2 regions of the Vibrio coralliirubri genome follow, and region 2 is predicted to be linked to the other one. Evidence: predicted binding sites of a transcription regulator. Region 2 holds the regulator's gene; the other holds the start of a gene.

Region 1 (3,319 bases), 1.1 Mb from region 2:
TATTCAGCTTCACTCAGTTTGCCAGTGCGGTAAGCGCTACGTTGAACACGGATCTCGCCTGTCTGTGGGAACGAACCAATGGTTGTGGTTGGCAATAACGGTAAACCCAACACCTCAGACTGATGAGCGGCACGCTCTGCGTATGGAGCAGTGCGCTCTGCTAGTGCTTTGGTAATCGTGCTAAGACGAGCTTGTACCTGAGGCTTGTTCACATGAGTCGCGCTCTTGCGTGCAACAATAGGTTGGCTGTAAGTCTCACACGCTAAAATGGCATTTTGGTCGCCGTCTAACGCCGCACCCAATAAGCTCACCTCTGTCACTTTCTGTTTTGCAAAGGCAAACCAACTCTTCACTTCTTCGCTAAGCGTCTCTTCTAACTCAAGGTCAACCGGGCTATGCAGCAGTGAACATGAACTTGCGACCCATAGTTTATCACCTAGCTTTTCTTTCACGGGTTGCAGCAACTCAAGCTGCGCGGCTAAGTCAGCTCGCCAAACATTGCGTCCATTGATTGCACCTGCAGAAAGCACCCAATCTTCAGGTAGCTTATTCACCACTTGATCAAGTTGCTGCGGTGCGGCAGCCAAGTCGATGTGTAAGCCGTTGACGGGCAGTTCTACAATTTTATCTAACGTGTCAGTCACAGAATCAAAGTACGTAGTAAGGAGTAGCTTCACATCGCCTTGAATCACCTGATAAGCCAATTTGAATGAATCTGCCCACTTAGTTTCAAGTTCCAGAGAAAGGATAGGTTCATCGATTTGAACCCACTCAACACCCAACTTGGCCAGTTTTGCCAGAATCGCTTGGTAAGCTGTAAGCAAACGTGGAAGCAAGGTTAAACGGTCAAAGCCCTCTTCCACTTCTTTGCCGAGATATAAGTAAGATAATGGGCCTAGAAGAACTGGCTTCACTTTATGCCCCGCTTTAATCGCTTCACTCACTTCGTCAAACAGTTGTGGCCAGCTCACTTCAAAGGTGTCGTCTTTACTGAACTCAGGAACAATGTAGTGATAGTTAGTGTTGAACCACTTGGTCATATCTGATGCTGCTGCACCATCTTTAGCGCTTTCAGTTCCGTGTTGACCGCCACAACAGGTGGATTGTGTTTGAGATTGACCACGACCAACTCGAAATAAAGTATCTAAGTCTGGAAAGGCTTTTTCGTCTTCGCTACCACCAGCGTGTCGCTTAGGTACATGGCCTAGAAGTAACGTCGTAGTTAGAACATGGTCGTACCATGCGAAGTCACCCGCAGTTGCAAAGCTTAGATTCGCGTCGGCTTGTACATTCCAGTTACGATTTCTCAATTCGCTGCCGAGCTGCTTGAGCTCAGATTGATCAATCTCACCGCGCCAATACTTCTCTAATGTGAATTTAAGTTCGCGTTTTTCACCGATACGTGGGTAGCCAAGAATATGCGTTGTTGTCGTCATGAGCCTGTTCCTTATTCAATATTTGTTAGTTTCTGTTCAGACTGCCTGTCATGGTTTTTACTTTCACAAAAAGGCGTCTGGATGGCTAAACTATCCACCTAATCTGAACGATGAACAACGTCCAAATATTCATCTTGTTTATTAAAAATATTCATCTTGAACGGAACGAAGATGAACAAACCAAATCCATCTGGACATCTAGACGTTTACAAATGATAAAAAAACCCGTAGGGTGATTATTAAGAAATATTGAATTGGCTTAGGGAATATGAGGAATACTCATGATAGAGCTTAAACACCTTCGAACATTAACTACCTTAAGAGACAGCGGCTCACTGACAGCGACTGCAACCTCTCTTCACCTGACTCAGTCGGCACTTTCACACCAATTGAAAGACCTAGAGGCACGTATTGGTGGTCAACTTTTCCTGCGTAAAACTAGGCCAGTGAAATTCACCTCTGAGGGTGAGATCTTGCTTAAGCTCGCAGATGAGATACAGCCAAGAATCGCTAAAGCAGAGAATGAGTTGGCGAGCCTGAAAGAGGATGTGAATGGTCGATTGCACATGGCGATTGAGTGTCACTCATGCTTCCAATGGCTAATGCCCGCTTTGAAGGAATATCAAGTTGCATGGCCAAGCGTGACCTTAGATTTCTCGTCAGGTTTTGGTTTTGAACCGCTACCGGCATTAATGGCTGGTGAACTCGACTTGGTGATCACCTCAGATATACAGCCTCGTTCTGAAGTTCATTATGAACCGCTTTTCGATTTTGAGATGCGCCTTATCACCGCGATCAACTCGCCTTTGGCCGATAAAGCGAGCATTGATCCGCAAGATCTTAGCGATCTCACTATGCTCTCCTATCCTGTTCAAAAACAACGTTTAGACGTCGTGAAACACTTTTTGCAACCTGCTGGTGTGGAACCTAAGAAGTGGAAACAAGCAGACAACACCTTGATGTTGGTGCAAATGGTATCAGCGGGTTTAGGGGTCGCGGCATTACCAAACTGGGCGATCAGTGAGTTCTCAAGACAAGGTTTGATAGCCAGCAAGCCGTTAGGTAAAGGGCTTTCAAGAAGACTATTTGCAGCGGTAAGAAACTCAGAAAAAGACAAACGTTACCTACAGGCTTTCTTTAGCACAGCAAGACAGCAGAGTAAGAGTCACTTAGATGGTATCGAGGTCGTTTAAGAGGTTCATTATTGGGCTAGCTTAAGCCATTGTTAAATCGGATAGACAAACGCCAGAAACAAAAAAAGTCACAGATAATCTGTGACTTTTTAGTTTCAGTACCGATAATTTTCGATATCTGTTGATTCGCGAAAATAGCCTATCTTGGATAAGACTTAAACTGGTTAGTCAATGGGTCGTATTGATAGCCAAGCATATCGAGCTTGCCCACGACACTTTCTATATCCATTTCATACATACTGATCAGCTCTTCAAAGCTATCGCACTCTAGGCGAAGTTTTTCATTCACGATTCCCAGCAAGATAATGCTATCGAAACCTTTGACGTTGCTTAAATCCATCTCGTACTCCTTACGAACACACCGACTAGAATTAAGTTTAGAACGCTTACCAACGCCATGCTAAAAAACTGATCACACTTCTTAAAGAGAATGCGTGATTAATGAGCGTACGTAATTAATGAAAGTGCGCGGTTAAAGTGCCCAAACTGGCGTTAAACCGACAGCCGCAGCCAATAACATCAGTAACGAAATCGTCAGTTGCAGTTTTTCAGGGGTTTTAACGAACAGTAAATGCCAACACCAAACCACGATAGCGGAGATTAACAAAGCAAAGCTGAACAGTAGCGTTGAAATCACAGGCTCTAGTTGAGCTTCAGACAGAGAATAAACACTCACGACTGTCGCCAAAA
Region 2 (3,319 bases):
GTAATTCTCGCTATTTAGACATGAAAAAGGACACTTCGGTGTCCTTTTTTGTTGCCTGCAATTTGAGAAAGCACTGACTTTCATTCAAGCTTCAATCCCGCCTCACGATAAGTTGCCTACCTTTCTATTGCAGGGCAATTCCTTGCGTATCTCTCTGCACCAAAATTCAGCTCGAAAGTTCAACAAGCGATAGTAATTTCAACTGCTCACTGGTCTTATTAGTAGTGAAATCTCGTTTTTTAATGAGACAGAGGCTCCAACCACCTAGGAACTTTGAAGTACATCCATTAACATGAACAAGATCCCCCAAATAATAATATCCTAGGAACCTACACCTATGTCTGAAGACAGCAGCCAAGCTCAATCCTCTCAAGAATTATCACCTCAAGAACAATTCCGTCAGCAAGCTCTTGATTACCATGAGTTCCCAATTCCAGGCAAAATTGCCGTAGAACTGACGAAGCCTGCAAACTCTGCAGAAGACCTAGCACTTGCATACAGCCCAGGCGTGGCTGAGCCTGTTCGCGAGATCGCACAGAACGTTGATAACGTTTATAAGTACACAGGTAAAGGCAACATGGTTGCAGTTATCTCTAACGGTACAGCGATTCTTGGCCTAGGTAATCTTGGCCCTATTGCTTCTAAACCTGTTATGGAAGGTAAAGCGCTCCTGTTTAAGCGTTTTGCTGGTTTAGATTCTATCGATATTGAAGTAAAACACCGCACAATCGATGAGTTCGTTGATACGGTTGCGAATATCGCAGATACATTCGGCGGTATTAACCTAGAAGACATCAAAGCACCAGACTGTTTTGAGATTGAACGTCGCCTGATTGAACGTTGTGATGTTCCGGTATTCCACGATGACCAACACGGTACAGCGATTGTAACGGCAGCGGGTATGCTGAATGCGATCGAACTTCAAGGTAAGAAACTTGAAGAGTGTAAGATCGTTTGTTTAGGTGCTGGCGCAGCAGCGGTTGCTTGTATGGAGCTACTGATTAAGTGTGGCGCTCAGCGTGAAAAAATCTACATGCTTGACCGTAAAGGTGTGATCCACACTCGTCGTGATGACCTAAACGAATACAAAGAGCTGTTCGCAAATAACACTGACAAGCGCACGCTTGAAGATGTTATCGAAGGCGCTGACCTGTTCTTGGGTGTATCGGGTCCTAACCTACTGCCTGCTGAAGCACTAACGCTGATGGCTGATAAGCCAGTTGTGTTTGCATGTTCAAACCCAGATCCAGAGATCAAGCCTGAGCTTGCACACGAAGTTCGTTCTGACCTAATCATGGGTACAGGCCGCAGTGATTACCCTAACCAAGTAAACAACGTACTTTGTTTCCCATTCATTTTCCGTGGTGCACTAGACGTGCGTGCGAGCGAAATCAATGACGAAATGAAGCTGGCGGCGGTTAAAGCGATTCGTGAACTAGCGAAAGAAGAAGTTCCAGCTGAAGTACTAGCAGCTGCGGGCGAGACTGCACTGGAGTTCGGTAAGGGTTACATCATTCCTAAGCCAATGGATCCACGTCTACTTCCACGCGTAGCACGAGCAGTTGCGGAAGCGGCTGTTGAATCTGGCGTAGCTCGTATCGAGATGCCTGCTAACTATATGGCTTAATAGCTGTTGCTCTATTGAGCGAAAAAGAATAATAAAAAACCGACTCATAGGAGTCGGTTTTTTTATGTCTATCATTCACAGCGTAGTCATAAAAACGCAATGCGTGATGTGATAAACAGGGTCAGCTATAACGAATCAATAATGAAGGCAGTGACTGAATTGTTTTTATTCTTCGTCAAACGCTTCGAACTCGATACCCATTTCTGTCATCAGTTTTTTCACTTCAGCAGGGATATCGTCAGGACGATCTTTACGAAGGTCTTCATCCGTTGGTAGTGGTTGGCCTGTGTACGCATGTAGAAAGGCTTCGCACAGTAGCTCACTGTTTGTTGCATGGCGTAGGTTATTAATCTGGCGGCGAGTACGCTCGTCAGTAAGAACCTTTAACACTTTTAGAGGGATAGAAACTGTAATTTTCTTTACTTGTTCGCTTTTCTTTCCATGCTCAGCATATGGGCTTATGTATTCACCATTCCAGTCGGCCATTGCGTACCTTCATCACTTTAGTTGTTAGAATAAATTAATAGTGGTGATTTTAGCGGGATTTACTGCCATAAGCAAAGACATATAGACGTCTAGAAGTGTTGACGTCTCACGTTTATGAAAGTAAAGTGAATAACATATATCTAACACAGCCGCAAAATGCCGACAAGCCGCTGTGATTCTCAGACGCAAAACTTGTAAGGAAGCACCTATGAGCAGCCGGAAGCCAGCAACAATCGCAGTACGTACTGGTATCGAGTCAGACACGCAACACCATGCCGTTGTCCCACCCATTTATCTTTCGACTAACTATGGGTTTCCCGCTTTTGGTGAAGTGCCAAAGTACGATTACACCCGTTCTGGTAACCCAAATCGTGGTTTATTAGAAACGGCACTGTTTGAGCTTGAATCAGGCAAAGGCGCGGTTGTGACTAACTGCGGTACTTCGGCGCTTAACTTATGGGTTTCGGCTTTCTTAGGCGGCGATGATCTTATTATTGCACCGCACGACTGCTACGGCGGTACTTACCGTCTGTTTAACACTCGCTCGCTAAAAGGTGACTTCAAAGTTCTGTTCGTTGATCAATCGGATCAAGCGGCACTGGATGCAGCGATCGCGCTTAAGCCAAAATTGATCTTAATTGAAACCCCATCGAATCCACTGGTTCGTGTGGTTGATATTGCAGAAACTTGCCGCAAAGCGAAAGAGGTTGGTGCTCTGGTTGCTGTCGACAACACGTTTTTGACGCCTGTGTTCCAAAAGCCTTTAGAGCTGGGTGCTGATTTTGTTATCCACTCTACAACCAAGTACATCAACGGACACTCAGATGTGATTGGTGGCGTTGTGGTTACTAAGACAGAAGAGCACGCTGAAGAGCTAGCATGGTGGGGCAACTGTATTGGTGCGACCGGCACACCATTTGATAGCTACATGACTTTACGTGGTATTCGTACGCTAGGTGCGCGTATGCGAGTTCACGAAGAAAGCTCGCGTGAGATTCTAGCGTCTCTGCAGCAACAAGATCTCGTTGGCACTATTTATCACCCAAGCCTTCCTGAACATCCGGGTCATGATATCGCGAAGAAACAGCAATCGGGCTTTGGCTCAATGCTCAGCTTTGAGTTTGCGGGCTCATTCGAGGCGCTTAAATACTTTGTTGATAAGTTAGAGCTATTCTCCTTGGCAGAATCATTGGGCGGTGTTGAAAG

What was found. The regulator MetJ, encoded in region 2, represses methionine synthesis genes. The targets are predictions, from matches to a motif close to TTAGACNTNTANANGTCTAA.
Region 1: the regulator MetJ is predicted to act here: its motif matches at 1,627-1,646, upstream of metE (5-methyltetrahydropteroyltriglutamate--homocysteine S-methyltransferase).

The regions. Positions count from the first base shown of each region.
Region 1 covers NZ_AP025470.1:1,326,400-1,329,718, reverse strand. The annotation lists gene metE (5-methyltetrahydropteroyltriglutamate--homocysteine S-methyltransferase) at 1-1,436, opposite strand, end outside; gene OCV20_RS06225 (LysR substrate-binding domain-containing protein) at 1,718-2,629, shown strand; gene OCV20_RS06220 (DUF4250 domain-containing protein) at 2,769-2,969, opposite strand; gene OCV20_RS06215 (hypothetical protein) at 3,102-3,319, opposite strand, start outside.
Region 2 covers NZ_AP025470.1:246,020-249,338, forward strand. The annotation lists gene rpmE (50S ribosomal protein L31) at 1-4, shown strand, start outside; gene OCV20_RS01125 (malic enzyme-like NAD(P)-binding protein) at 338-1,627, shown strand; gene metJ (met regulon transcriptional regulator MetJ) at 1,793-2,113, opposite strand; gene OCV20_RS01135 (O-succinylhomoserine (thiol)-lyase) at 2,322-3,319, shown strand, end outside.